Regions from separate parts of the Peribacillus sp. NPDC056705 genome, predicted to be linked through region 2. Evidence: predicted binding sites of a transcription regulator. Region 2 holds the regulator's gene; each other region holds the start of a gene.
The links. Region 2 encodes LexA, which represses DNA repair genes until DNA is damaged. Its sites were predicted from a motif close to CGAACATATGTTCG; they were not measured.
Positions count from the first base shown of each region.

Region 1: a site for LexA is predicted at 6,760-6,773, ahead of ACFRAK_RS14380 (YolD-like family protein). Genes of this name have one in related genera too.
Region 3: a site for LexA is predicted at 4,918-4,931, ahead of ACFRAK_RS26860 (YolD-like family protein). Genes of this name have one in related genera too.

Region 1 covers NZ_JBHTYI010000010.1:6,836-19,264, reverse strand. Annotated here, with positions in the region: gene ACFRAK_RS14410 (hypothetical protein) at 1-1,817, opposite strand, end outside; gene ACFRAK_RS14405 (hypothetical protein) at 1,817-3,226, opposite strand; gene ACFRAK_RS14400 (DUF6602 domain-containing protein) at 3,491-4,615, opposite strand; gene ACFRAK_RS14395 (hypothetical protein) at 4,841-5,023, opposite strand; gene ACFRAK_RS14390 (hypothetical protein) at 5,046-5,609, opposite strand; gene ACFRAK_RS14385 (hypothetical protein) at 6,061-6,327, opposite strand; gene ACFRAK_RS14380 (YolD-like family protein) at 6,383-6,727, opposite strand; gene ACFRAK_RS14375 (hypothetical protein) at 6,874-7,350, opposite strand; gene ACFRAK_RS14370 (DUF4179 domain-containing protein) at 7,949-9,361, opposite strand; gene ACFRAK_RS14365 (sigma-70 family RNA polymerase sigma factor) at 9,354-9,893, opposite strand; gene ACFRAK_RS14360 (GrpB family protein) at 10,248-10,778, opposite strand; gene ACFRAK_RS14355 (hypothetical protein) at 11,152-11,553, opposite strand; gene ACFRAK_RS14350 (hypothetical protein) at 11,754-11,984, opposite strand; gene ACFRAK_RS14345 (hypothetical protein) at 12,069-12,308, opposite strand; gene ACFRAK_RS14340 (hypothetical protein) at 12,393-12,429, opposite strand, start outside.
Region 2 covers NZ_JBHTYI010000008.1:47,136-59,564, reverse strand. Annotated here, with positions in the region: gene ACFRAK_RS12800 (NADH-dependent flavin oxidoreductase) at 1-796, opposite strand, end outside; gene trxA (thioredoxin) at 888-1,202, opposite strand; gene ACFRAK_RS12790 (IDEAL domain-containing protein) at 1,250-1,636, opposite strand; gene ACFRAK_RS12785 (RrF2 family transcriptional regulator) at 1,737-2,156, opposite strand; gene ACFRAK_RS12780 (YneF family protein) at 3,172-3,387, opposite strand; gene sirA (sporulation inhibitor of replication protein SirA) at 3,472-3,912, opposite strand; gene tkt (transketolase) at 4,200-6,203, opposite strand; gene ACFRAK_RS12765 (DUF896 domain-containing protein) at 6,439-6,672, opposite strand; gene ACFRAK_RS12760 (YneB family resolvase-like protein) at 6,738-7,394, opposite strand; gene yneA (cell division suppressor protein YneA) at 7,414-7,725, opposite strand; gene lexA (transcriptional repressor LexA) at 7,881-8,504, shown strand; gene ACFRAK_RS12745 (hypothetical protein) at 8,788-9,018, opposite strand; gene ACFRAK_RS12740 (hypothetical protein) at 9,373-9,660, shown strand; gene ACFRAK_RS12735 (esterase/lipase family protein) at 10,003-11,535, opposite strand; gene ACFRAK_RS12730 (hypothetical protein) at 12,210-12,428, shown strand; gene ACFRAK_RS12725 (helix-turn-helix transcriptional regulator) at 12,425-12,429, opposite strand, start outside.
Region 3 covers NZ_JBHTYI010000059.1:260-7,483, forward strand. Annotated here, with positions in the region: gene ACFRAK_RS26845 (MMPL family transporter) at 132-2,315, opposite strand; gene ACFRAK_RS26850 (TetR/AcrR family transcriptional regulator) at 2,557-3,093, shown strand; partial or broken gene ACFRAK_RS26855 (IS110 family RNA-guided transposase) at 3,512-4,696, shown strand; gene ACFRAK_RS26860 (YolD-like family protein) at 5,014-5,307, shown strand; gene ACFRAK_RS26865 (hypothetical protein) at 5,601-6,365, opposite strand; gene ACFRAK_RS26870 (hypothetical protein) at 6,941-7,162, opposite strand.

The sequences.
Region 1 (12,429 bases), on a different contig from region 2:
TGTTTAATGAATAGATCAATTGCTTTTCCTCTTTCAATATGAAATACTTGTTCGGAATCTACTGGTAGATTATTTAAGTAGGCCCCCATCCGTATAATGTTTCGTATAGAAAAGCCCTTTAACCGATCTACTCTAGAAATAGCGTTGTCCAGCTCATCATAAAACTCTAATTCGAATTCTTCAAAGGCTTTCCAATTTTCCTTTTGGCTTTTCCATGTCATGTATACTTCTCCATAGGCATCTTCTAAACCTGAATTATAAACTTCACTTCCATCAAAAACTTCTAGTTCTTTTTTTATATCTTTAAAAGAACGCTTTTCTAAAACCACGACATTTGACCGATCTAATAACCGGTCAGAAAGATCTTTTGTAGTTTCATCTGTATTCATTGTCCCGACAATTACCAAGTTATTTTTCAAATGAATGCTATTCTTGTATTTCTGATCATTATGACACACCGAGTCTTTACTATATAAATTTAAAAACCGATCTTCTTCCTCTAATTCTAATAAGGAAATGAATGGGGCAAAGTAATGTTCAATTTGACTCAAATTCATTTCATCCATAATAAGCATATGAACTTGTTTATCATAATCTTGAGCATGTATCAAAAATTCTACTAAACCAGTTTCAGCTGGCATATAAAGTCCAGTTGCGGGATTTAAATAACCCAATATGTCTCCCGGTTCTGTATATGCAGGTGAAATAGGCATAATCAGCATCGTATCGCTTTTTTGGCTTAAACCAAGAGTTTCACCATATATTGTTGCTAATTTAGTTTTTCCAATTCCACTTTGTCCAGATAACATTGTTAGCGCACTTGATTTTATACTAGTATGAAAGTTGATTAAATCTTCCCTACTATATATTAGATTACGTGCTTTTGCCTTTGTTTCTAAATCTCGGATAAATGCAATCTCGTGAAGTTGCTTAGGACTTGTATTAGTATACTCTGGGCTTTTTTCATTCATTGCAGATTGAACATTTTCAAGTTCTACTTGAGATGTGGCATTGGTTTCTTCTTCCAACCCTCTTAGGTGTACTCCCTCAAAATCTAAACGGTCTGCAATTGTAGTCGATACAAATTCATCATCAAAAAACACAATGAAATCACGTTCCGAACCTATATATTTAAGTTTCTCAGCTTCCATCAGTTCCACCCGTTTTACAGTGCTTGGTGATATAATGACACGGGCATTATGATTGTTTGAAGAATCGATTCTCCATTGATTCTCTTTAATATTCCCATAAATATAATCGCCACAAAGAACATAAAGGGGAGCTGGCATGGCATGATTGTATTGCTCTAAATTGATAGGCTCTTCTGCTAAAAGTTTTGCTTCAAATTCATTTGGTGTCAAGTTTACTTTTGGTACCGCGTAGAAAGATACACCTTCCCTACAGTCTTCCTCAACAATGATATCATCTATGTTTTTATAATAACGTTCGGTTCTTTCTTGTTGAGTTAATAATGGTTTAAACAATAGGAGCTTTCCTTCGAATTTTTCTTTTATGTATTTAATCTTCTTATTTATATCTGTATTATATTTAAATTCAAGAGGCAAGTTACTAATACTTTTACTGCCTACTCCAATATACATTTTATTCATTCCGACCCTATTTTCAACTTGTGTTATTTCTTTCGGTTCTTGGCTAATGGGCTTCACAAAAAAGACAACATCATTCATCTGTTCCGAAAATGAAACAGGTTCTCCAGAATCACCCATTCTTGGTAGATAGTCATCTTTTGATGCCAAAACTCCGACAACATAATTTTCTTTAATTTGATCTAATATATTTGGAGGATATAATTTCATTATAATACACCCTTCCTTTCCATGGTTTTCATGTATCCAATCCATTCAACAAATTCCTTATAGCTCTCAAACTCTATTCCTTTGTATACTTTGTTATATTTTTCAATTTCTTGTTTAATAACTTTAAATTGTTTTGTTGATAACCCTTTCATAAGCAGGTACACAGTTTTAATATCCGGATTATTAAGTAGGTTTTTAATTTCCATTTTGGAGTCAGCATGAACAATTGTTAACTCCGGATAGATTTCCTTAACCCAGTCGTAGTCTGTTAGACAAATAATTCCCCATTCTGTATTAAATGAATACTCAGTCTTATATTTATTTACTCTTTCAAGCTCTATTATTTTTTTAATATTCATTTCTTTTTTCAGTATATCAATCTGGTTTCCAAGATCATTTTTTAATTTTGTTTCGGACCTTTCATGTTCTTCCAATGTCCTTTCAAATTTCTTTTCTTGTTTGTTATACTTTAATTCCCAATCATTTAATTGTTTCTTGAATTCTTCCCTCTCTTTAGAATCTAATTTCAAGCTCTTGTTTATTTTTGTAAGCTCAGTCTCTAAGTTTAATATTTCCGTATCCTTTGTTTTTAATAAATTTTCCAAACCTTGTTTCTCATCTTGGGTTTTGCCCAGTTCTTCATCAAGTTTTTTCTCTAAACCGCTAATTGCATATTCGCTTTGGTTTTTAAGAAGTTCATACATAGCCTCTATGGCAAGTAACATTAATATGTCATGTTCCTCATCCTGATGGGTAATAATATAAGCAGCATGTGAGATTGGAAGTCCAAACATCTTATAAATCTCTTCACTTTGATTGTAAAAGCGTAAGAGGTCATAATTCTTAATTTGATCTTTACATTTTTTTAATAGAGATGAGTACTCGTCAAATTGGTAATCTTCCAAGACTTCTATAATCTTTGATGGTGCATTTTCGCCTATATAAGATCTGTATTTTCTAATAAATTCTTTTAATTCTTCAACTGTTTTAATTCTTTCATCAAAGTTAAGGGGATCTATTCCTTTTCTAATGTTTTGATCTATAGTATCTAACCTTATTCTTGTTTCTTCTGGAAAGGTTAGTAACAGGTTAATAAACCGTATATAGTCAGGAATATTTTTTCTTTCTTCATTTAGAAGTAACACTTGGTCTGAAAATGACTCGGCATTTTCTTTAATAATATTTTGTGAATTAATATAAGTGTAAAAAGGGTCAGGATGCCCCTTTCTTCGCTGACGAATCATTTTCGGTGTCATAGACTTAAAAATTTTTTTAATATGTTGCTTTTTTTGTTCAAGAGTAGCCGTTGTGGTTTTACGAGTACCCGTTGGTGTTTCATTAAAAAATTTGAGTATATGGTTTGCTTCTTTATCATCTATTAAGTATATATATATATCTATTTCGCTCATTAAACGTTCCCCCTTGTTGCGATATCCCTATATAGTAATATATTACCACAACCCTTTTGCTTCTAATACTGAATTGGTTTGAATCATCTTTTAACTTCGGTACAGATAAAAGTAATTTTCCGACAAATGCATGCCCCGATAGTTCCATAAGAAAAAGCTGCCTTATAGACAGCTCCGATCTTCAGCTAAAGCACCTGTTAGTTTTATAAGAAAAGCGAAACCGCGCTCGATTCTTGAAGAAGGAATAGTTGAAAATCTTTTTAACTATGTCCTAGGTAATTGAGATTGATATTGTGAATACATCCCGTTGCTAAATTCAATATAAAAATCTAAATCCTGTGTATTAACTTCTTCCTTATTATTCAATTTAACAAATATAACTGTAGCTTTTTCAATATCAGAAAATTGATAAATCTTTCCCATGAAATCTATAGTACGTTGGGGCAATCCAGCAAATTCTTCAGCATGATTAATTATATTTTTTAATTGTCTACTGAAATATAACATTATATCTTCTGAGCTAGCTTTCCCATCTTGAATTTTTTTTAATAAATCAGAATCCTTCATCATTGAATAGACAGTTTCTAATTCAATTCTTCCTTCATTTAATTCATAATAACCATCTGATGGAACATGTTTATTAGGTATAGAGTATTCTATATTTAATAACTCCCCAGCATTTGCATATTTCAATAAATTTGGTACAGATACAGTTGACTGATTAAGGTATTGCATCAATAAGAGATAAAATAACATTAAATTATTTTCAGCAGTATTTTTAATTAGTACAGGAGTGGTATCTTCATTGGGTAGAAGATTAATGTCCTTCAAGCCTTTCTTTGATACATTCACAATTAATCCTTTATCTAACACACACAATGCACTAATCTGTTTATGTTTTTCCACTCCATTATTTTCTTCAACTAGATTATCTAATAAGGTTTCTAGAGTTGTAGATGACGTAAAGGCAAATACAAATCCAGCTGTGGGTGAATTTATTCCATCCAAACTATCTTTAACTAATGATTTAACACTTAAGATATTATTTACACACTTACTTATTTCAGTTTTGTTTAATGATGATTTAACCTCTATAACTGAAAAAACACTCTCTATGGGTACCATTTTTGTAGACTGCATATTTAATAAAATAGGACTATTAAATGAATCATAAATGATAATATCCTGTTGCCTACTTTGCACTCCAGTTCCATCAATTATTACTCCATTATTCATCTCATATTTAGTAGGAATATATTTTCTTAAATAGCTGAGCAAAATCTCTTCTCTACTACTACCTCTTTCTCCCATATGGTTAATGTTTCCGGTTACTTCTTCAAAGTCAATTTGCATCTTCTTGGCTGAAGCATGAATAGACTGTTTAATCATTGTTTTACCCCCTTAATTACCTCTTATTTATTATAATTAACATACATCATAAACATAAAAAGTTGTATGAATCCTTACTTATTTTGTCTATATTTACCTTCTTATCAGTTTAAAATTGAACTTTTAATTTTTATTGTAATCAGCCATGTACTATCTGTGGCTTTAAAACAATTACACAATAACACAATTTAAAAGGGATAAAAAAAGAACCTCTAAAGAGATTCATTAAGGAAAAAAATCTGCCAAATTAATTGGAGGATGTTTAGGTGTATCTTCTAATTTATCCACTAATTTTCCATTTTCATCAAAAATGTAAACGGATGGTTTCCAAGTCATCCAATCTGATGCTGCAGGTACCAAAAAGTAAGCACAGGCAATAATCAAAGATAATTTAAGTAAATTTTTCATTTACATCCTCCCGGTTAGTGTATTAATAAAAATCCTTTATTTTATATCTCTTTTCCACGTTTTTCAGGTATTTAGTGGTGTTCTCATTAAATACTTTTATAATCTTGTTACAAGAACTCATCTGTTTAACAAGAGTTTCATATCTATCAGGATTGGTGGGTTCCTCGATGAGCTGATCATATGCAACAGTGACCGAATGGATGGCACCTACGATTGTGAAGTATCTGCTTGTAAAGTCATAAGGAATATTTGCTCGCTCTTTTTCTAATAATGTATGTTGTTCTTCGAAAAAACCTTTGCTGTTTTTAAGAATTTTTAAAAGTCCTGCGTTTCTATAATCTTGTTTATCTATCATTTCTCCTAATACTTTCAATGTCAATTGTTCCACCTGAGATAGATAACCCAAATGAAGAGTAATAATTTTCATTGTGCCATAGCAACGAAAATTAAATTCCTTGTTTTTTTGCCAGTTGTTGTATATCAGTATCAATACTGCTACCGAACCAGATATAAATGAACCGATTAATGAACCATAAAAACTGGGTGGCAGCCCTGCACTTTGAACTGCTGCGCCGATTAAGAACATATCTATCCCCCAAAATTAGCATTACCTTTTTTCTTCTTATTATCGCACATTAAGAAAATAATGGAAATGATTACAATGAAAGAACTCCCCGCAGGGAGCTTTCTAATACCAAAACAAAATCCAATCTTTCCTAATCCACGTTTTCCTTCCATCTCTAAACCTTACTATGTAATATTGATCATTTCCAATACCAACGATTATCCCAACTGTGAAACTGTTCCACCTGTTCTTCGCCTTGCCTACATAAACTTTCATATTTAACATTTAAATTCCCCATCTTACTTAATGAAGTGGAGTATATTCTATTATATTAAACTCCCCTTACTTATTCAGGTGGAATTTCTTCTATTAAACTAAAACGCTTCTAGGGTCTAGCCTATAAAATTTTTAATTATGAACAAAAAAAGAACCTCTAAAGAGATCCTTAAAATATATTTTTAGTTGATTAATTCTAAAAAGGTAAATTATCCTTTATTATAGGGTGTACTTTTCTTACTAAATCTGTAATGTCATTTTCTCCGTTGTAAACAACACTAACAATTTGAAAGTCGTTTGGATAGCGAACAGAGTTTTTTATCTTTTTTATCCACTCATAAGCTGATATAGCAGCAGTCCATTCCTGTTCTGTTCTAAAGTCCGTTGTTATTACTGAACAACTACCAGACTGTAAGAACTTAGCACCGTTCGCAAACACTTGAACCTCAATCTGAATTTCCATTGTATACTCCTAAATCTCTGTGGTTTTTCCTTCCTGAATAAAAAAGGGCTTTTTTTTAATCCTCAACGATCACACTAATAATTTCATTAAACTTAATTTTCTCGTAGGAACTATCTTTCTTCTGAATACTTAACTCTTTCGTGACAGGATCAATATACACACAGTATCCATGCAGTTCAATTGGATTTCCCCGGTTATGCAATCTAAAGCTTATCGGTAAATGATATTCCATCGCATAATGAATGTTGTTTTCAAATTCTTCAACCTGGTATTCATCAAGGACAGGTTTTTTATTTAAGAAATAATCGTCCTTATCCTTTTTTTTATTTAATGCTTTATGTTCTGGTAACATCAATGCTGCTTGCCATTTAATGATTCCTCTATCACGAATTGTACCCATTAGAAAGATCCCTCCTTTTCATTCATTATATACGAACTAACGTTCTTGTGAAAGGCAGAAAAAAATGCCTATTCCAGAGAAGAGTCACTTTTAGTGATCCTTAATGAACAAACGCACCCGTTAGTTGAAGAAGAAGAAGAGATTACTTATTCCTTGTTACTATTTGGGTCACTTTTTATTTCGTTAATTCGTTGCAAGTTAAGCCCTGTAAACCTTTGAATCATTTCATCATCTAAATTTTCACTTATTGCCAATTTAGCGATTTCTTCAGTTCTTTCTTCTACTGCAATCAAACCTCTAATAAACGTATAGTCTTCAAGCCTCAATATATCATCTGCCGTTTCACCATCTAAGGTGAACACACACAAATAAGAACCTATATATGTGTCCTTCAAATAAATCCTTAATTCAGCTTCGATAAACTCTGAGTAATCATAAATTATGGCAAGTGATATTTTATGAATAATCAATTCTAGCCAACTTTTGTTGATACTATTAAAAAGGTCCTCTAATTCATCGTCTTCATTTATTTTGGCATTATTTATCCCACCCCAAAAGCCTTGAATAGTGCGTTCTTCTATTTTATGCAGTGCAATTAATTCCTTAAATGCTTCAATGTTCATTTTATCCTCCATACTTAACTTCTTCTTAGCAAAATCAGAAAATTTCGATGCCCTCTTCAAGTATTGCACCCGTTAGTTTAATAAGACAAAATAATAGCTAATATACCGAAAATAGAACCTATAATAATCAAAATAACTACTCTTGAGAATTTCCTTTCCCATTTACGCAGAAACCCCTTTGATAAACTCCTATCATCGTTAGTTGCCTTTTTTAACTCCATACCAAATCTTGATGTCTGAAAAATTAAATATAAAAAAATGCTGATTGAAATTATAGCACTAATTAGTCTTAACCAATCCATCAATTTCACCCTCAAAATTAAAATGTTGCAGTTATACATTCAACTATAAAATATGGTTACTCTTTCTTCAACTAACCTGCCCCTTTAGTTCCATAAGAAAAAGCTGCCTTAAAGACAGCTCAGATCTTCAGCTAACGCACCCGTTAGTTTAAGTACAATATTTCACAAACTTCTAACTAATAAAAAAAAGACGGTGACTTACATAAGTCATCGCCCCGATATTACTAATTATTCAATGCACTAGTAGAATTCCACTCGTCAACTATATGGTCCCTAAAATGAGCTACTTTAATTGTTTATTCATTCCCCTCTGGAAGTACAACAGTAAATGGTTTTAATTCCTTAGCTGGGACAAAGCTTGAAAAATCAAATAGCAACATTGTATTTTCCAGCTTAAAATTCTCAATCCTTTCTTCTCCGTTTAAGTCAAAAGTAGATTGGAAGTGTGCTGTTGCCTTATCAATCATTTTTACTTTATTAAAGGGAATACCGTGGTTTTTAGGAGGCCATGGATTTTCCGGGTCGATCTTAGTTAAATATTCCTTATCAACCAACCAGAAAAGGTATTTCAAATTATGGTTAATTATTTCAAGTTTACCTTTACTCAAATTCTTCGGAATCCCTGTAAGTTGATAATCTATTACCAATTTCTCACCTTTTTGAGTAACATCATTTACCTGCAGGCCTAAATTGAACCGTGTGCTTTTTAAGCTGAAAGATTTAATATTCAAAAGCTGTTGAACTTTTGGATCTGCTGCAGATAACTGAGGATAAAAGGTAAGTGAAGTAATATCTGAATTGAGCTTGGTCATTTCTCTTCTCATGGTACTTTGATATCCATCATCTTGTTCTGACTCATCAAGTAAAGTTCCATCTCCAAACCTATACACTTTTCCTTTATTATCAACTGCTTTTATATAAATATCATCACCTTTGTATTTCTCAACGGTCTCATATATAAGTGAAGATGATGCCTTTGCAGTGAGTATCTCTTTAATACGGATTTTTACCTCGTCTTCTGGATATCCTTGCTCTTGATTAATAGCAAGTGTACGATTTTTTTCTTGTTGAATTGGAATATCAAAATTCCATTCACCTTTTATCCCGTTGATATTATGAATCGTTATGGGAAGAGTAGAATTCTCCATAAATGATTTATAAGGATATACCATTTTCCATTGAAAGTTATATCCATTTTCCACTTTCTTAATGTCATTTGACTTTCCATTTAGCCAAGGGTCATGATCCCCTTTATTGTGTTCAAAGTTTACATCAAAGCTTACTTCTCCTTTTTCGTTATGCCCCTTTTCAACATCTTCATCTACAAATCCTGTGATTGATACTACATTGCCATCAAAGTATGCGCTGGTCAGTTTTACAGTTACCCCATTTTTTGTAATTGATTGGTTTAATTCTGTAACTGCATCCTGGTTAGCTAATTCTACGCCTGTTGAATCATTAAATTCTTGAAAAATCCCGCCTATTAAAGGGGTATTAGCTAATACTCTATTCATTGTAGGATTAACAAATCCTGAGGCAACGGTGATCCCAAGAAGAGCAGCTGCAGCAGCTGAACCTGCAAGAACTTTCTTTATCTTTATTTTCCTACCTTGCCCTGACATTTCTAAGCCTTTATCAATAGCGCTAAACACTTTTTCTTTTGGTACAACTATTTTTTCAATAGCACTTTTTACTTCTTTGTTATCCATTGCATTTGCCCTCCTCTTCTTTATAGGACTTTTTTAATTCGGCTTTCCCCCTGCTTAAATAAGTTTTTACAGTCCCTTGGGGGATCTCCATGATTTCACTAATGGTTTTAATAGAATAATCATAGTAGTAAAACAAAATTATGGCGGATCGATAATTCCCTTTTAACTGTCCGATCGCATTTAATAGATCTATTGCTTCGTCATGACCTGAATGATAGGTTACCGTTAAATTAGACAATACTTCGTCTGTTAGCCGCACAATATTATTTCTTTTCTTAAGGATTTGGCCAGCACATCGGATAATGATTTTTGTAAGCCAAGTCATAAAATATTCCGGATGCTTTAACGAATGAATACTCGTAAAAGCTTGATACGTTGCCTCTTGAACGACATCTAATGCATCCTCTTCGTTATGTACATAAAGATAAGCAGTCCGGTAGACTCGTTCATAGTGCTGCTTTATGAGTTGTTCAAAAGCTTTTTTATTGCCCCTGATTGCTTTTTTAACCATCTTATCATCATCAAACTTCATCTCTCTCAACTCCTTTCAACCATTAGTGGAATATATCTTCAGAAAAAGTTTCAAAAAGTTAAAGTATTTTTGGAAAAAGCATAACATGCAAATAAAAACCTAAGTTAAGAAAATAAACAGAAACCACTTTGCGATTTCTGTTTATTTAAACTGTTGCTTTTTTTTGATAGCATTTGAATTTGTTGAGTGTATTCTGCAACTCAAAGGTTTTGTGAGTTTACACTTTATTCTACAAAATCGCTTATTGAACTATCCTGCCCCGTTAGTGCCATAAGAAAAAGGCTGCCGCAGCAACCCTTGTTATTGAAGTAAGCACCCGTTTATAAAAAAATAAAGTTAAGTTATTAATCGGTATTAATCTAAAAATAATTTCTTTTGATTTTCTGCAAACCAAAGGATTGCTTGTTTTTCCATTTCTTTAACAAATGTCTCTTTTGCTGGACTATACTCACTTGTGTTATCAAACCGTTTCGCCAATTTTTCTTTAAAGCTACTATATCTTGTTACTTCTTCTGGGTGAGACCGCAGATAATCCCTAAATATTAGATGCCGTTCGATTTCGGGGTTATCAAATTGATAAAAATGTATATGATGAGTTCTTTTTTCTCCACCTTTTTGAAATAACCTGCGACCTGTAATCCCCCATTCTCCAGCAATATCATACCCAAGGTTATACATCTTCTCATTAAATTTATCAACCTTCTCGATGTCTTTTACGATACACATCATATCAATTACAGGCTTTGCCTTCATACCACAAACTGATGTACTGCCAAAATGTTCAAATCTGATGATTTCATCCCCAAATATTGTTTTTAAAAATTGAACCTCATTTTTATACATTTGTGCCCAATTTTGATTAAATTCAGTTAGCCGAACTTTCATTTGGATACCTCCCTTATCGACCTACAGTAATTACTTTATTACACTTTCTTTTGCTTAATAACAAAAAGAAGTTATAATTAAGCATTTTTTTCCAAATAAATATAAGTCTTATGTAGCTAACCTGCCCCGTTAGCTTATGTACATTCCTTTTACAATTCGTGCTTATTTCTTTTTTCGAATAAAAAGAGAATACGCTACCAGTAGCAATCCTAATATTATAGGCAAGGTTGAACTCAAGATTTTCACCTCCAAGTATATTCCTTATTCAAGTAAACTGGCCGATAGTTCCATAAGAAAAGCTGTCTTTAAGACAGCTCTGATCTTCAGCTAACGCACCCGTTAGTTCAATAACACCCTTGAGAGCAGCAGGTCACTAATATTTCACGAATGTGGTAACGCTTCGTTTTGATGCAATAGTTCGTCTGGAAAGCTTTTCTTTCCATTTCTTTGAGTCTAATTGATATTCACCGTATTGATCTTTGTAAGTTTTTTTAAAGAGATTAATTGTTCTGGCCTCTTCTGGATAATTATGTGATAAGGGATAACCCAGTCGTCCTTCCTCAAATATATATAGTTCTACAACGTCCCCTATTTCCATAAATGAATCTAAGAATGTAATAAATTCAATATCTTCACCTCCAAGTTCATAAACATAAGGAAGGGTAAACGGCAAACTTTCCTTATACGCTTCACCATTTAGAAATGGATAATTATTTTCACTTGTGTGATATTCAGGAATTGGTTTTAATGTAGCGATAAAATAATGAGCTGTCATTGAAAAATCCCTTTCAAAAATACAATATTCTTATTAAAGCAACCCATCATAAGTACAACCTTGAATAATATCAATATTAATGGTTCACCTAACGTCTTCTTTCACCAAACTGCATCGTTAGTGCCATAAGAAAAAGCTACCTTATAGACAGCTCCGATCTTCAGCTAACGCACCCGTTAGTTATATTAGGTTAAGGAACCTTATTTCATTTTAGGCTTTATTTTCTGTTCAAATTCATCTTTGGCTATATCCCAAACTTCATATTCTTCACCAAACTTATCTCGAACATCTTGAGCCATTAAATCAGTAATTATTTCATAATCATCTACTATATCTTCGTTAAGGATTCCCTTAACTGTACTCCACTTAATAAATTTATCATCACTTGGGCTGATAATATAAAAATATCTGATTTCAAACTTGTTTATCATTGGTCCCTCCAGGATGAATTTTGGGTTTAAATCTTAATTCCAGTTTACAATCCGAGTTATGTCCTCTTAAACTATCCTGCCCCGTTAGTGAAATGACCCTGTTATAAGTACAATACCAATAAGGATAGCCCCAAGTGACAATATTAAAAGAAAACCTTCTATACTTTCTGTAAACAAAATATCAATTATTCCTAAAATTAAAAAAACCACTTTTTTGGATGTTTTAGTTTCATCTTTCTTAAATTCTATATACGCATAAACCAAAAAAGATATAAAAGAAACCAAACCTATTAAAAAGAGAAGTAACCCAACGAACATTACCATAAAAGTTTTCCCTTCGTTGCCATTTGTTGTGAAGCAAAAGCACCCATTAGTTCCATAATAATCTTTATAATTCATCGCTTTTTTTTATTCGTTGACTGGTTCTATCGTTTCAACTTCTAAT
Region 2 (12,429 bases):
AGAAATCCATTAATGAAACATGAAGATAATCAAGATCTTTTGTTACAAGTCCATCAATTAATGCAAGAGTATCATCCATGGTGATTCCTGGTGTTTCTGGCTCCTCCGGTGAAAAACGATATCCTACGATGAACGGATCCTTGGCATGTTCAGCAACAGCCTTTCTCACTTCATCCACTACCGCTAATGGAAAAGTCAGACGCTTTTCAAGGGTACCGCCCCACTTGTCTTCACGCCGGTTCGAATGAGGCGAAAAGAATTGCTGTAGCAAGTAACCATTTGCACCGTGAATCTCTACACCGTCAAATCCCGCTTCAATGGCACGTCGGGTAGTTTCACCGAAGTCGAGAATGATCGATTCTATTTCCTTTGCAGATAGTGGACGCGGAACTGCTTTCCCTTCGCCTTCCGATGGGATATTGCTTGCACTGACAACATCGCCATTTACTAATTCCGGTGGCACCTCGCGTCCGCCATGAAAAATCTGAAGAATTGCCTTTGCACCTTTCGCTTTAATCGCTGATGCCAAACGACTTAGACTAGGTATCAATTCATCCTGATCTCCGCCAAATTCCCCATGAAAACCTTTGCCATTAGCAGTCACGTAAGTACATGCCGTTATAACCATGCCGACCCCGCTTGACCTACGTTCATAATAGTTTACTTCGGCGTCGGTTACAGTCCCGTCAGGATTAGAAGAGAAATTTGTCATAGGCGCCATCACCAATCGATTTTTCACTTCTAATTTCTTTCCTAAATTGAACGATTCAAATAATGGTGTATATTTAGAATTCATTTAGTCATCCTCCATTTAGTTACCCACCATGTTGGCAGGTATAAGTCCTTAATTCACAATACACATCCGCATATTATGATAATTATTAGGGTCATGCATGTTTTGTGATTAATGCCGAAATGGCTTCTTTTGGCTGGAAGCCAATAGCTTGATCTACCTTTTCTCCATCTTTGAATAGAATTAGAGCTGGAATTCCCATCACTCCATATTCGCTTGTCGTATCTGAATTTTCATCCACATTAAGTTTTACGATTTTAACCCGATCACCCATTTCCACATCAATTTCATTAAGCACTGGGGCAATCATTTTACACGGACCGCACCACGGTGCCCAAAAATCAACCAATACTAAACCTTCCTTGATTTCACTAGCAAAATTATCATCTGTTACATGTTCTATTGTCATGATCATTTCCTCCTTGTATTATCCCAAATATTTATAGTCTTTACTCTTCATCTATTTACATCAAGTTTAGCGATTCTATTTCCCGGGATAAGGAACTCTGAATTCCTGGCATTTATTTTAGGATGGATTTTGATGGATTCCAATTTACCGGATAACTCCATAAACCATGTTTCATCTTTAGAAAGTAGCGCTAAATCAATTAGGGCCAAAAGATGATTTTCGTTACTGATTTCTAGATCCGGCAGTTTTTCAGTCCATTTACATGGAATCCAAATCGATTTCCCAACCGCTTTTTCATTGTCACTTTCCACCACATTCACTTTAACGATTTCTCGATTATCACTTACCGTTTCAATGAAACCATGGATAAGTTCCCCATCTCTTGATTTTCCCTGTACCCAATCCCCATTTTTGAACTGATCGTTTTCAACCATTTCCTTAACACCCCTTTTATGTTCAGTTGATATTTAAACTATAGTTATTAACTGTAATAATAAAATATACATTTATTGCAAAGAAAAAACTAAATCAATATCACGGACATTGTTTAATTTTTTCCAAAAAAGTGCTGAGAGTTATATCTTCTAAATATTTTTCAAAATATAATTCAGCTTCATCGAATATTTGATTCATGACTATCTGGGTATTGGAAGATATGACACATTTTTTCTCCGGATCACCTGTACACCACTTTGGTTTCAAAGTCCCATGTGAAACAGTTATATAAATATCTGCCAAACTTACCTCTTCAGGGTTACAGTCTAGAATATAGCCTCCGCCAACACCTTCTTTAGTTTTTACAAATCCTTTTTTTCTTAAGCAGCTCATCATCTTTCGAATCCTTGCCGGGTTTGTACAAACGTTTTCTGCGATGGACTCGCTGCTAGCCATATGATCTGGTAGATAAGCTAAATAGACCAAACTATGGACAGCTATTGTAAAATCACTATTCACTTTCGCATCCTCCTTAAGAAGATTACTGTAATAATAATATTTACAGTTGATAAAGTCAAGTCAAAAAACTCAACCGCTTCCCCAACTATTTTGATTAATGAAATCCCCCAAAGGATAGAGGTGATTTTTAGCGAGATATCTCATTGTTGAGAAAGATTCAATGCTATATATGCCGATATTAGATTAACCTGGATTGCTCACTTTTATCCCGAGGATATAACCATATAATCACCCATTAACACAAAAGAAATTAAATGCCCCTATACCAAGCCCCTCAGATGATATTATCGTAAATGTTACAATTTCAGCCATTTGCGGTTGGGATTTTACAAAAGATTCCAAATAAACCGATGGAGGCTGTGGAGGAAGTTGGTCCTGGTGTATATATTCCATAATAAAAAATAAGCACTCGACCAATTCAGGTTAATTGCTTTTCTTTTTATAAGGTTCATTCAACTCAAAAACACCCGATTACTTGGATGCTAACCATTAATCTATATATTAACTGACTCTCTATTGGCTAAGTGCCTAAATAAAAAGATTAATAGAAAAAATTTTTATTTTTTACGTTTACATTTAGATTCCTATTTGTTGTCTTTACATTCACTTTTGGATTCAAATGTATGTTCACATAAAAGAATCCATACCTTACAAGTTTCCTCGAAGCGTTTTTTGACAAAATCATTTATCATATTAACAACCTCCTTGATACTGTATATACATCTTTAGATAGAAGGTGTGGACAAGTATTGTTTTTAGTTTAGGTTTTTACCTTCAAAATAAAAAAGCCCTCACATAACGAGGAGGACTTTCCTTTCAATTCCAAAACAAAAACCACCTTTACTGAATCATTCATTCAGAAAAAGTGGCTTAAGAAACATAAATGAAAGATAAAACAAAATCTTAAATAAAATCGGTGGAAAAGTTCAGTCTAAATGGATAACCATTTCGATATTATATAAAATTATGCATCCAATCTTCCAAGAACATTGATATATCAAGGTTTCATGCTATCTTATTTTGTTTGTTGTTTATTCATGGCGCTCATCATTTGATTAATTTTCTTTTGGGATGGTTTCATACCCATTTGCATCATCATCATTTTCAACATCTGTTCGTTAATTGGCGGATTTTTCTTTAAGTAATCCATCATGTATTTACGAGCGATGAAAAATCCCAGCACTACTCCAGCAATCAATGCCAGTACGCCAACTAGAATGTAAACCCACATACTATTTCCTCCTTCATGTTGTCTAACATCAGTGTACTAGACCAAAGGTTATTATACAATACCCGCTACCGAAAAGTCCCCCATTTAGACAAATTTTCTTTCTTTTATCGGTTTTAACCAACCGTATTTTTCATGTTCAAAATCAATTGCCAGAAAACTCGCTTCATATTTTCGAATACTTTCAAAGAAAGCGGTCTCCGCTTCATAATCTCCTTCAGCCTTAAGAGTAATGGACTCATTTTGAATGATTAAAACGGCTTTACTTGTTCCATTTGTTTTTTCTAAATAGTATTTTCCATTTTGAGTCCAATAATTCATCTTTTTTTGCAAACGTTGTTCAATAGCTACCTGCAACTGGTATATCGGGACTGTTTTGGTGACATATTCGATTTGTTTTTGCAAAATACTCTTCAGTCTGCCCCTTGCTTGAATATACTCCAAAAACAAATTGAAAAATAGCTTTTCTCTTCCATAATAATGATGGGCAAATTCATCTTCGATTAAATAAATTTGATAGGTTCTCATCAGCCAATGCCTCCTAGCTCTCCCATTTTGATCACGAAAACAACTAACCACCAGGATCCTCTCCACTATTGATGACTTTCCCCTTTAACTGACACAATTAAACGAAATTTATTTATTCTCATTATATATTGACAAACTAAAAAGATATGTTGTTTACTGGAGAAATTTTCTTCTTTTTTTGTCGAATGGAAGATTTCCTTTCGAATAGGAACACATTCAATATAAAATAGGATTGTTTTTGGTAAAAAAACTGACACCAATCCATTTGGTGTCAGTTCCCATTACTATTATTTAAGCATTTCCTTAACTCGAGCAACTACATTTTCTACAGTAAAACCGAATTCCTCCATGATTTTACCGCCAGGTGCAGAAGCTCCAAAATGATTGATGGCCAATATTTCACCCTCATCACCTGCATAACGATCCCAGCCAAATGGTGAAGCCACTTCGATAGCTAGACGTTTTTTCACTGCCGGATTTATTACGCTTTGTTTATATTCTTTAGATTGAGTTTCAAATCGATCCCATGATGGCATACTGATTACCGAAACATCAATTCCTTCGTTCGCTAAAGCTTTCTGTGCTTCCACAGCCAAGTTCACTTCGGAACCAGTCGCAAGAAGTAATGCATCAGCTACTTCTTTCTTAGAAGCAGAGATGATGTAAGCACCTTTTGAAACACCTTCATACGCAGTTTCGGAAGTGTCTTTTATTGTTGGCAATCCTTGACGAGTCAGTACAAGAGCAGTTGGTTTATTTGTAGACTCCATTGCCACTTTCCAGGCTGCTGCCGTTTCATTGCCATCAGCTGGACGTATTACCCCTAGGTTAGGCATTGCACGCAATGATGCTAATTGTTCGATTGGCTCATGAGTCGGTCCGTCTTCCCCTACAGCAATGCTGTCATGAGTGAACACATAGTTTACCGGCAGTCCCATTAGTGCTGCCATTCTTATGGCTGGACGCAGATAATCAGAGAATACAAAGAATGTTCCTCCGTATACTTTTAAACCACCATGAAGTGCCATTCCATTTAAAGCCGCACCCATAGCGAATTCACGTACACCGAACCATATATTACGCCCACTGTAATTACCAGGTAATAAATCTGTCTCACCTTTAATGGCAGTATTATTCGATCCAGCTAAATCTGCAGAACCCCCAATGAAGCTAGGTACCTTTTTGGCAATTGCATTTAGTACTTCCCCACTTGAAGCACGGGAAGCTAATGTCTTACCTTCTTCATAGACCGGAATTTCCTGATCCCATTCAGCAGGCAGTTCACCTTTGATGGCAAGCTCCAATTGCTCTGCTAACTCAGGGTGAGCTTCTTTGTAATTTTTAAACAATTCATTCCAAGCTTCTTCTTTTTGAGCGCCTGCATCAACAACAGCTTCATTGAAGTGTGAATACACTTCCTCAGGAACGTGGAAGTCCTCTTCGAATGTCCATTTATATGCTTCTTTTGTCAATTTCAGCTCATCTGCACCAAGCGGAGCTCCGTGAACAGCAGATTTACCTGAACGGTTTGGTGAACCGTAACCAATAACCGTTTTCACTTCGATTAATGTTGGGCGTGCATCGTCAGTTTTCGCTTCTTCAATCGCTTTAGCGATTTCCTGAAGATCGTTCCCATCCTCAACGCGGATATATTGCCATCCATAAGATTTGAACCGGGCTGCTACGCTTTCACTAAATGATTGACTTAAGTCTCCGTCAAGTGAAATATCATTAGAATCATATAAAACAACAAGTCTTCCGAGTTGTAGATGTCCAGCTAATGAAGCTGCTTCTGCAGAAACACCTTCCATTAAATCCCCATCTCCACAAATGCTATATGTATAATGATCGACCACATTATAAGAATCGCGGTTATAGCTTTCTGCCAAGTGACGTTCTGCCATTGCCATTCCGACTGCCATTGCGATACCTTGTCCAAGCGGCCCAGTAGTTGCATCTACACCAGCCGTATGTCCGTATTCAGGATGTCCTGGGGTTTTACTGCCCCATTGGCGGAAGCTTTTCAAATCATCGATAGATAAGCCATAGCCCGATAGATGAAGAAGGCTGTATAACAGCATAGACCCATGACCAGCAGAAAGAACAAAGCGGTCTCTATTAAACCATTCTGGATTTTTCGGGTTATGGTTCATATATTCGGTCCATAGTTTATACGCCATCGGCGCTGCACCCATTGGCATACCTGGATGGCCAGAATTAGCCTTTTCAATTGCATCAATCGATAATGTACGAATCGTATTAATAGAAAGTGCATCTAATTTATCTAACATATCGTAAAAACATCCCTTCCTGTAATGTACCTCTTTATATTATATTGACAAGCTTAATATCACAACTAAAATCACTATTTACTGCCCCAATATTACAATTTTCTAGAAATAAGAGAAGCCCCCTATTTAGATTAAACTAAATAGGAGAATACATACATGAATGCACTCTCTTTTTACTCCTAAATGCTAATAGAATCTTCAAATGGAATGTTCCATCAGAAGAATCCAAGCATTATTAATGTAAGTTTCTTTTTTCTTTTATATTTTTTATCTTTTGAGGAGTGACATCATTACCTTCTGGATCGACGACTTTCACATGCTCCAACGTATTGGTCATGGACTTTCTGAATGTTTCCAAATACTCACTTCTCAATTGGGTTTGCTCTTTCGCCTCAACTTCCGTCAAACCTTCAGCCTTTGCCTTTTTAGAAAGTTCATTAATACGGGCTAATTTTTCTTTTGATAACATAATTTCGCTCCTTCATAATCTGCGGATATTGTCATGGTATTAAAAAAATAGCGAAATTACAAGTTCTATGATTGACTTTCCAGTGTATTCAATTGATGTTCGAGAAAACGCCTATTCACTGTAGCCTTAGAAACATTGTATCCAAAGCCCCTCAAAGTTGCTGCGATCTCTGCAAATGTCAATCCATTGGCCCGAAGCTTAATAATTTCTTCTATAGGAATCTCCTTACGGTCCCTTCCGGTGGAATTCCTTTGATTCTGAAGATTTTTTTGAGGACGATACCCTTTTTCAACGGCCCTTATCATCCCGCGCTTTATTTTTAGATTATGTAGTTTCCTTTGATATTCTTCTACAATTCCGACAATCTGGATGACCATCGCATCCGAATCCGATAGCTCAAGTTCGCCATCGTGTGAGAGCGTATAAATTTTCACATCTTCTTTAAGGATGACATGGAAAAGGGCTATTTTGGCATTCCCTCTTCCCAGCCTCGTTTCGTCCTGGATTAATAGTACTTCAGCTTCTTTGGTTTTAAATAGTTCGAGCATGTCAAAAATGCCATCCCTATTTAACTCATAACCACTAGCCTGTTCTTTTATTATGGAAATGACTTCAACATCCATCTTTTCTGCCAATTTGACTAATTCATCTTCCTGCCTTGCCAATGATGTTTCCTGTGACTCTTTTTCTGTGCTGACCCTACAATAGATTACCGCTTTCATAATACCCTACCTTCACTGCTTACTGCTCACTGGCCAAATTCTGGACAAGTTCTTCCCCTTTAACCGGTATGACGATGACTTGACCGGGTTTAATCGAATCTGCCCTTACTCCATTATGCTCTTCTATCCAACCAATGAATTCTTTTTTTGTCAAATTTGCTTCTTCATATTCTTCGGCAATTCCCCATAGGGTGTCACCTTCACTTACTTCTATAGAAAGGAAATCATTTTTTTGATCATTGTTCAATGTACAAGAGAATAAAATTGAAAAGATAAATACTGATCCCGCTAATAGAATCGTATAAATATAATTTTTGTATAATTTTTTCATAAATATCCCTCCAAAGCGAATGTTCGTTCGTATGTTATGACCAAATTATAATACGAACGTTTGTTTCAGTCAACAACAAAATTCGAACTTATGTTTGTATAGAGTTGGGGGCCATGCTATAATATAGCAAAGAACATTGGGGAAGAGGTGCACTAATGACTAAACTATCAAAACGGCAGCAAGATATTCTTGATTTCATTAAAGAAGAGGTTCGCCAAAAAGGGTATCCACCTTCCGTACGGGAGATTGGCGAAGCAGTGGGACTTGCATCAAGTTCAACAGTACACGGACATTTATCCCGCCTGGAGAGTAAAGGCCTGATTAGACGTGACCCAACCAAGCCAAGGGCCATTGAAATAATGAATTCGGAGGAAGCGAACAATATTCCAAAAGCCAATGTCGTGAACGTTCCGTTACTTGGAAAAGTAACAGCGGGCATGCCTATAACGGCCATCGAGAACATAGAAGAATACTTTCCGCTTCCCGAAAGCATGGTTCCGCATGATGACCATGTATTCATGCTGGAAATCATGGGTGAAAGTATGATCGAAGCTGGAATTCATGATGGAGACTATGTCATCGTGAAACAACAAAGCAATGCCAATAATGGAGATATCGTCGTGGCCATGACGGAAGATGATGAAGCCACTGTAAAACGATTCTTTAAGGAACCGGATTACATAAGGCTTCAGCCCGAGAATTCAAATATGGAACCAATTATTTTACGAGATGTTTCGATACTTGGAAAAGTAATAGGCTTATATAGACAAATACACTAAAAGCGCTAACCGCGCTTTTTTTGTTTGTTTAATTTATGTCCCGAATTCTCTCAATATGCATATGGAAGAGTAGGTTTTGATATATTTTTTAATAGAATCTATTTTCATGTGAATATTACATCTTTTATAACGGATGTACGGTTCACTATCCCTCTTGATATAAATACTTTGGAAAGAAGCTCATTCAAAAAAAGGAGAGCGTTGAAATACCGTTCCCAGTTAAAATTTCATGTCATTCTTAATGATTCACTTTAATAAGGTAAAGTTCGACCAAGCCATTCCACTATTGAATCTTCACTTGTGTAGAATCATATGCTTTTCCAAGCGCAGAGACGGAATCCCCTTTACTGACAATATGATAAACTTCCTCGTTACTTGCTTCATATTTAGTTAAATCGCTTGTTTTTATAAGGTTCACCAGTTTTTCTGTATATTTCGGATCCGAGGCATACCCCGCATCGAATATTGCTTTGGATGTTTTTTTCTCCAATGACAGCTGTATATAGACTTCCATTTCATGACGTCCCGTTTACGTATAGATTGGCAAGATCTCGAAGACTTTCTTCCCAAGATGGGTATTTCCTGAATTTGTTCCATCCTTGAACGGGCACACCGATGTGGTATTCGATTGTTTATGTTGGCTCTTTCCGAGTTGTTTTAAACCATTCCCGCGGCCAACTAGAAAAAGCCGTCAATCCATATAATTATATGGATTGACGGCTTTAAAATTGAACTCTGAAAATCTTCAAAACCTGGTTGCATAACCTTTGATATATTAGTTTTAAATATGAATTTTTTTATTATAGTATAAAGCCTTGATAAAAAGTAAAAATTAATTTTGAAAACTTCTATTTAAGGTGGTGAAATTATGGACTTCCCAACCATCCATACAAACTTTTGGGATGCAGTAATAGCCATTCCTATCATCATGATTCTTACTCAACTAATTAAGGTCATATTTCATATTCGCCCAAAATTCATCCCTACCATCGCTTTGGGTCTTGGCTTGTTCATTTCCATTTTCATCAGTCATCGTCATCACTTGGTTGCAGGGATTTTCATGGGCTGGTTTTATGGCTATGCAAGCATTGGCAATTATGCTGCACTTAAAACAGGTATTTTGTCTTATAGAGAATCTTATCAAAAGACAGATTAAACCCGTTGTCTCGCTGCAATTCATCAATCTCTTGTATTGCCACAAGCCCGACTGGCTTCTATCCCCATCGAGCAACAGTTAAATCAATATCTAAATTAACAATTGCGACCTTAATTTTCCTTTGGCTGAATAACCAACTCTCATGTTAACCATACCATTATACATTACCCACAAAATACCTTTTCAATTAAATAAAGGTATTAATCGGTAAAAAAGAGGTTCGAAATGCACTTATCCCGAACCATGATTTTAAAAGAAAAATTGAATGTTCTTTTAGAAAAAAACCGTACTCAAACTGACTTTCCTTCGAATTTGATACCTTCTCAATAAGAAGGCATTTCACTATTTCTCGATATAGACCGAACGAACCAGAGTCCGGGTTCTTTCAGTGCCATCCACATTTTTTTCCTTGACGTCAATGGTTACATTATAAACACCTGACTTAGGCACTTCTGGAAGGGTACCAGTAAAATTTTCGGTCTCCAGTACCTTAATTGAGCTTTTCTCACTAATTTCATTACCGGTTTCATCTACTAAGCGAACCAAAAAAGTTGTGCTGTTTGGCGTTTTTTTATCATTCATTGGATTCTTTATTAAAAATTTTGCATCTTTTTGCTTAACTTTTCCGGCCATACTTAATGTAATGGGATTCTTTTCGTTAAATTGAGCTGTGAACAGGTAGGCGTCTTTTGGCGATTTAGTCTTCATTCGCACCTTCCAGTCACCGATTTCGAGGTTGTTTCTATTGAATGTCCGGATGGTTGCACCATTAAAAAAGGAAGTTTCATTTTGGGCTGAATTAACCTTTAAGGAAGGTGAATATTTTTTATTTGATGGAGAAATCAATTCAACCTCGACATCATCTGAGGCTGTATATATGGTTATATTACCCGGGGCTGATTCATTTACATGGAAACTTTGTTCATTCCAAACATTTTGTTTCAGGGCATCACCCATAACGGTTTGAGCAAGTGCGGTTGTAATGACATCATCTTCAACTCGTTCTTTATAATTGACATTAAATCCAGGGATCCCAGCGGTGGTAGCACTCCTTAAATAGGGTTCAATTCTTGAAAATACAGCTGAACCGACTCGGATATTGTCGTGATCAAAGTTTGGATCCGTAAATAAATGTGTTGCGTAAGGTATTTTTGTACTCCATACATTTACTAGACCATCATTTTCCCCATAAGAAGATAAATATTGTCCACCCATTGATAAAGCTGAAAGAACCGGGCCTCTGTTCATGCCTGCCACAGTGAAATACATGTTTTTACGAGAGTTAACATGGTTATCCGTGACAGAACGAAATTCCGCCATTTTACCAACTTGTAAAGAATAAGTTCCATCATCTTTTTGACCTAATAGGGAACCAAGCCAGCCCGCATACCAGCTATAAGCCAAATCAGCAAGGTAAGAACCATGATGAGGGGAAGCTAAAGTGATCACCCTTCCAACATATTGGTGTGCTCCATAGTGTACTAGAGCCGCTTGGGTGTCTGTCCCCCCTTTGCTGTGAGCTATAATATTTACTTTTTCGCCCCCGAAATGGTTACTGATTTCTGAAAGCATTTGAGCTAAAAGCCTTCCGTTATCATATTGGCTCGCTGATCCATTTCCAGCCGAATCATGAAGCTGAACAAAAACCGTTTGGTAGCCTGCTTCATACGCCTTGGTATACATATCATTGATCCCATGATATTCCGTTTCACCGTACCAGCTGGTTGAACTGCTGTTTCTTCCTTGTACAAACACGATAGGTGGTTTCTCTTTGTCAAGATTGGGAGGAATGCTTCCAAGAAACCACTCCCCTGGACTGAAGGATTCGGAGGGCGGCTTCAATTTCCCTGCTGAGGAAATGCCTGGCTTAGCCATAATTAATATGGTTAGAATGAGGACAAGAAAAACGACATATTTGAATACATTCCTTTTCAATTGTTATCTCCTCCAAAAGGTATTTTTTCGAACTCATCCTATTATCAATGCCCCCCTTCCCGGGACTTACATAGCCTTCATTATTATATAATTGTACTTTTGCATACCATTACCTGCCATCCTTATAAAGATGGGAGAAAAAAACTAGAAGAAGTTCATTAAAAATGGAGATAAAGTATGAAGATTCGCTTTCAATTCATTTAGGTTTGCAGTCTTTTTCATTTTATGAAGACGAACTTACGGAGGAAATTGGAATGCCCCAAGTTCACAAAAATGAAAACAAGCCTTTATCCTGCAAAGGATAAAGGCTTGTTCATCCATATTAACTTTTCCTTCGAATTTGCCATTGTCCAATTGCTCCTATTCATGGTGTTTTGAAATCCGTCCTATACATTAAGTAAATAAAAGTTTTTACAATAATTGGCTGTCATTCAGTGGGATCTCAATTTCAATCGTCTATTTTATATTTCAGCATACAGCCTTTTATTAAGGAACATCAAGAAGTTTGGATTTTTACTCCTTAAAGTACTTCCTCCTCTTCCTCCTACATACGCGTATTTCATCCTGAGAACAGGATCAATAATTTCAATGATAATCCAATTGACAACACTGTTGTGTACGATAATATCCTCAATATCCTCTCCACGAAATTCCTTCCAATCTTATATGTGCTAACGGCAGCAGCTCCTACTGCAACTTCCCTTTCCACTTTGTTCACCTTCTTTCCATCATTCCTTGAATCTTCTACCACGGAAGTTGGGATTGTATTGATTGGACTTTACATTGCGAATGGTCAGTCTGTTGAAGAAACGCTGGTACACTTGAACTATTAAC
Region 3 (7,224 bases), on a different contig from region 2:
TAAAAGGTTTCGGGGGAATATTTTGGAGATATCTTTTTAATGTAGAAATGGGACTGAAGAATAACAAGAATCGGACTACCTTCAGCCCCATTAGTTAATAATATTTATGCGAACTTAACATCTTTCTCCTTTTATTTCCTTTTTCTTTCTATTTCTATTTCTTTTATAAATGATTCTCCTTCAATATCTAAATTTGGTAGTAGTTTATCTAACCACTTTGGCAAGTACCAAGAAGCTTCTCCCATTATAATCATTACTGCTGGTACAATAGCCATTCTTACTACAAAAGCATCAAATAGAACGCCAAATGTGAGAGAAAAGCCCATTGCTTTAATTATTGGATCTGGAGCTAACATGAATCCAGTAAATACTGAAATCATAATCAACCCAGCAGCTGTTACTACTCCACCACTATCTCTCATTCCTGCTAAAACAGCTTCGCGTGCATCCCCAGTATGTGTAAATACTTCACGCATTCTACTAACTAGAAAGACCTCATAATCCATTGCTAACCCAAATAAAATCCCTATCACAATGACTGGTAAGAAGCTTAATACAGGATTAACAATGGGAAATCCAAATAAATCAATTAAATTTCCATCTTGTATAACAAATACAGTGAATCCTAATGTTGCACCTAATGAAAGTAAAAATCCTAGAACTGCTTTTAATGGAACTAGAATAGACCTGAATACTAGTACTAATAAAATGAATGAAAATCCAATAATTAATAAAGCGAATATTGGCAATGCATCACTCAATTTCTGTGATATATCAATGTTTACCGCCGTAGTACCTGTAACCATTAATTTTAACTGTTCGGATTTTTCCAAGGTCTTTGCCTTTGCTCTAATATCGTCTACAAGATCTTTTGTTTCTGAATCAGATGCTCCTGTCTCTGGAGTTATAGAAATAAGATACAATTCTCCTGATGGTCCAGGAATTGCTGGACTAACATTTTTTACATTTGATAATCCACTTAACTCTTCTACAGTATCACTTAATGCTACTTGTGGATTGGTTGTTTCGCTTGATGTTTTAGCGGCTACAATTAATGTTGCATGATGGCCTGGGCCATAAGCTTTGCTAAGTAAATCATATGCTTTTCTTTCTGTTGTCTCTTCATTTTTCGAACCGTTATCTGGTAATGCGAGTTCCATATGGGAAATAGGGATAGCAGTTATAGAAAGAAGTATAATTCCAATAACTGCTACCCTCCACGGGCGTTTTGCTACAAAATTTCCCCATCTATCGGAAGTAGTTTGTTTTTTATCGCTTTTAATAATTTTGCTTAAAAAAGTATTTTTTCTATCTGGTCCCACTTTATGTCCCATCAGACCTAAAAAAGCTGGAACCACAATTATTGCAATAAATATTGCTAATAATACGCATAGAGCAGCAGATAGCCCCATCATTGTTAAAAATGGTATTTTTGCAACAGATAAACCTAAGAGCGCAATGATGACTGTTATGCCAGCAAACACTACAGCACTCCCGGCTGTTCCATTTGAAATTGCTACAGACTCTTGGACAGAATATCCTTCTTTTCTTTGTTGTCTAAAACGAGTCATAATAAAGAGAGCATAATCAATGCCTACTGCCAGTCCCAACATTGCTGCTAACGTTATCGAAACAGAGGTAATTTCCAAATAATTTGTTCCAATCACAATTAATAAAATTCCTATAGCTAGTCCAATAACCGCCGTAATAATTGGTAACCCAGCTGCTAAGAAGGAAATAAAAGTAATTGCCAATATAACATAAGCAACAATTACCCCAATTACTTCTGTGATTCCTCCAATTTCCATTTCAGAAAATAAAACATCACCAGCTAATTCTGTTTGAATACCTGCATCACGTGTATTTTCAATGTTTTCTATAATATTTTCCTTTGATTTTTCCGATACCTTGTCTGCTGCTACATTATAAGTAACAATTGCATAACCTATTTTCTTATCTTTACTTAAATTCCCTAACTCTAATGGGTGTGCAACAGAAACAACATGATCATCTTTTTCTTTTATCACTCCCAATGTATCCGTAATTACTTTATTAACCTCTTCAGAATCTAAGGTTTTATTTTCAGGTGCTTTTAATACTAACTGTACTTGACCTCCTGTTGAGGGAAATTCCTTTTTAATGAGTTGAAGGGCTTTTTCTGATTCTGATCCAGGTATAGACATGTCTTCAGAAAAATTTGGTCCCAGATTCATTGCAATAATTGCTATCGCAAGGAGAACTGTTAATGAGCCTCCAATTATTTTTTTACTATTGTTTGCCGCCCATTTTCCTAATTTATAAAGATACTTTGCCATTAATAGCTTCCTTTCATCCTAATATTACATACAACACATTAAAACAACTAGTTATTATTTAAACGACAAGTCATTAATCGAACACTTCGTTGATTTAATGGCATAGACATAGTATATTAAAGCTAATTGAAGGTAACAATAAGCAAAATGAAAACATGTGTCATTAAATAGTCATTTATTAATGTTTTGTTCATTTAAAAACATATTGAAGTGATTTGGTTAATAAGTAGGAGGGGAAAATATGGTTGGTACACCAGGAAACCGAAGAACATTGTATAGTAAAAAGGTAATTATAGAGGCTTTTTTACTGCTACTACAAGAAAAAAACTTAAATAAAATTACTGTTACGGATATTTGCAAAGAAGCAGATATTAATCGCGGCACTTTTTATTCTTATTACAATGATCCGTTTGATTTAATGAGAAGTATTGAAGAAGAAATGATAGAGAAAATGATGAGTACAATTAATATTTCAGGAGAACAAAATATACTAAATGAACTTTTAAAATTGATACTTATAAATAAGGAGCTCTGTAAAATCATTTTTAATGAAAAAAATAGCTCTCATGTACTAAATACAGTTTTGAATTCTGCTCATGATATAACAATTGCAGAAATAAAAAAACAGTTACCAAATGCTAATGAGAATCATTTAGAATATTTTTTCACTTATTCGACTGGAGGGATCATTGAAGTAATTCGAAAATGGATAAATGATGATATGAAAATTCCAACTGAAGAAGTTGTACAAATCTTAGAAAGTATGAACGTCACCTAATTTCAATAAATAGTAATTTAATATTATGAATAATTGTCATTAATAGGTACAGAGATTCACTATAAAAAAGACCATTATCATTTATTTGCTTAAAATTATTCTATATCGAATTAGCTAAAGAGATCGTAAACTTTTCGGGAAAATGTGAAGAGTTTTACTTAAACTAACGGGTGCGTTCGTATTATAAGGTGAGCCAGTTTTTACTGGTTGACCTTTTTTTAATAGAATCTATTATATCAGTAGCCAGGGTAGGACGTACGGGTGCGTGGGACTCGATCCCGTGAACTAAACTGTCCGCCCCCTACTTGTAGAAGCATGTTTGAGGCTGGTTGGGACGTAGATCTCGTATAACAAGCGAAGCTATGACACTACATGGAGGACTAGGGGTACTGGTAAGTAAGTAGAGGAGGGGAAAACAATGAATCCAGTTGTCGGTCTGGATGTGGCAAAAGGAGAGAGTCAAGTTCAGGCATTTTTAGATCAATCTAAACCGTATGGGACGAGCTTTTGAGGAATTAGATCATTTTTTAGACTTTTTAAAAGAGTTTGAAGAGGTGTCAGGGCAGATGCCTATGGTCATTTTAGAATCTACAGGGCATTACCATACTCCTGTTATTCAATACTTGGAGGAACAAGGGATTCTATATATCTTACTAAATCCGATTATTCTTATCAGGCAAAGAAGACCAGTTTACGGAAGGTAAAAACAGACGCTATCGATGCGTACCAGTTGTGTGTGCTGTATTACAAAGAGGATTTTGAACCTCATAAAATTAGAGGAATTCAGCTATTAGACCTTCGGAATTTGTCAAGACAACAGGAAATCGTAAAGAATATGTATGTGGAAGCCAAACTTCAGTTTCACACCATTTTAGATCAAGTGTTTCCTGAATACCGGAAGGTTTTTGGGGATCTATATTCAAGGGTTTCTTTACTGATATTAAAGGAATATCCCACTTCAGAGGCGGTATTAACAGCCGGGGAAAGTAAGCTAGCAGAGAGTGTTATAGAGTTCTGTCCTAGCAGATCGGGTCAATGGGCATGGGAAAAAGCAAAAAAAATAATGGACTCCGCATCTCGAAATCCATTCCAAAAAAACGTGAATGAAAGTCACGTAATCAATCTTAGTATGTATATTGAGTTGCTTTTTCATTACCAGGGACACCTCTCTGATTTGGAAGATCGTATAGTGGCCCTGGCAAATGAACTGGAAGAATATAAGATCATCCAATCGATTCCCGGTATAGGAGAAAAAATCGCAGCCACGATTATCTCTGAAATTGGTGAAATCGATCGGTTTAATCATCCGAAAAAACTGGTTGCCTTCGCTGGAGTAGATCCAAGTGTTCACTCTTCCGGTAAGTTTACGGCAACCATTAATCGTATCACTAAAAGAGGTTCGAGCAGATTACGTCATTCTCTGTATCTTGCCGTACTATGCGGCATAAGAAGTTCAAGGAACAAAAAGCTTAAAGCCTTCTATGATAAGAAAAAATCAGAAGGAAAACCGGCCAAAGTGTCAATCGTTGCCTGTATTAATAAGTTGCTTCATTGGATATACGCTCTATTAAAGAGAAAAGAAACGTTCCTAGATTTAGCCTAATTAACGGTTTTGTGAAAGAGAAAAATCCTTCCAAAAGGGTTTTGTAGTATATCATAAGGGAAATGAAATTTTTAGAGAAAGATATTGACATCCTATTAGCTGGTTTAGTTCCATAGGGCATAAAGGAAGACTACAATAAGTGGTCTCTTTTATTTGTTCGAAAATCAACATTTCTCTAGCCAGAACTTATTTGGGGAAGGAAATTTTTTCTGCCTTTCATAAGAACGTTAGTTCGTATATAATGGAAGTAAAGGAGGGATTTTTCTGATGGGGACAATTTGTGATAGAGGCTTGTTAAATGGCAGTCAGCATTGATTATGCCGGAACATAAAGCTTTAAATAAAAAAATAGGTGAGGTTGATTATTTCTTAAATAAAAAACCTATCCTTGATGAATACCAGGTTGAAGAGTTTGAAAACAACATTCATTATGCAATGGAATATCATTTACCGATAAGATTTAGATTACATAACGAGGGAAGTCCACAAGAATTGGATGGTTATTGTGTGTACATTCATCCTGTCACAAAAGAGTTACGCATTCAGAAGAGAGATAGTTCCTTTGAGAAAATTAAATTCGATGAAGTTATTAGTGTGATTGTAGAGGATTAAAAAAAGCCCTTCTCATTAGTGAAGGGCTTGATTTGATATTTGTACCTTGTAAAAGGTAAAGGGAATTGATACTAATATTAATCGTGAAGAGTTTGCTGGAATAGATGGAGTGGAACATAATGCCTTACATGATGCTACGGTAATTAAGGACTATTATGAGGAAATAATTAAATCGGAGCTTAAAAAAAGATGACCCCGGATCACATTGCCGAAGTCATCTTATAGCAGTAGCCTTGAATCTTTAATTTAGCTGTCTACTTTTGATCATATAGTTCACACACAACTTTTTTATATTATTTTAAATTCGACCAACTTTTTTCAAGTTTATTATAATAATAGAACCATGAAGATAATGCCACAGCATTACTAACGACAGCCACTGGTCCTGCAATTTTTGTCAATATTGTTTTCGCTGTTGCCCAAGAAATTATTTTCCCTGCTACTAATGAACCACCACTAAATCCAGAAACTAGCCAACCAACCGTGGTTGAACTCTCAGTACCTCTAAGAGAATCCACATTATTTGCATATGTATTAAAAGGTTTAGAACTTGCTAATTTAGCAGTTTTATTTGGTTCCTTTAGATAACGAGCAGTACCTTTACCAGTAGTGAAATTCTTAGTGTAACTAATGTTCAATATTGTAACCATTGATTTGTTACCACTTGTAGAAGCCATTGGATAAAAACCACTCGCTTCTTCCTGTGTTTTAGGTTCTGGTATTTCTTCGAAAAGAATTACATCTTGATCTACTATTTTATCGTTAGTAAGAGTTGTTGAAAAGTCTTGTATAAGTTCATGGTTGTCTTCATTATAAACTTTTGTGTGTATTATTATTGTGTTTTCATCAATTGTTTCAGTTGTTTCTATATAACGTGTTTGAACACCCAAGATTGTCAATATGTACTCAGATTTTTCTTCAGTATCCGTAATAATCTCCATACCATCTTCAGGTATGATTGTTGAACCTGAAGTTGCTAATGCTGTGCTACTCGGAATAGAGAATGCTAGACTTCCTACAAGTAGGATAAAGCTCATTAAGATTGAAATTTTTTTCATGTTTTTCCAAAACTCCCTTTTTATGTTTTCGGTTAAGCAGCGAGTCTTATACTAACATACTATTAATCTTTTTTTAAGGAAATAAATACAAAACAGTAAAAAAATAGAATTAAAGAAAAAGTGAAAAATGTTAGAATCCCACTTAAAAAATGAGCGTATAGTGCAAAAATCATTGAAAGATTTGATAGTGCAATGATTAAAAAAATGTTCACCCTATGCTTATTTTTATAAAACAAACTAAAAATAATTGATAAAAAAAACAAGATACTGGCCAAATAAAATACAAAATCCGCCGGGGAACTTTTCTGGTACCGTACAACATACCAATAAAGAAGTACAACAAAAAATATTTTTACAAACTTGAACACAAAATCTCTCCTTCTATGTATTTCGTAAGTATGAATTATTATCTTTTTCGTAAAAATAGTCTTTTGATTTCTTTTAAAAATCACTATTAATTCCATATAACCCATAATTAAGAAATTATATTAATGGTAAATATAACATATATTCCTGATAGAAGGTACTCTATATATCTTGTACATAACAAATGCTGATAGGCTTGACCTTCTTAACTAACTCCGTAATATCATATCATCGTTATAAATCACTTGAACTATACGAGAATCCTTGCTAGCTGCAAATTCTGACTTAATCTTCTGAATCCATTCATATGCGGCAATGGCAGCTGCCCAATCTGGATCCTTCTTATAATCTGAATTAGGAACGGGGAAGCTTCCACTCTGCAAGAAATTAGTTTCTCTTGAATGTAAGTGAACCTTGATATTTATGTTCAACCCTAAATACCTCCTGGAGTTAGTATAGTTTTATGGCCACATGTTAGTTATTTTCTTACTTC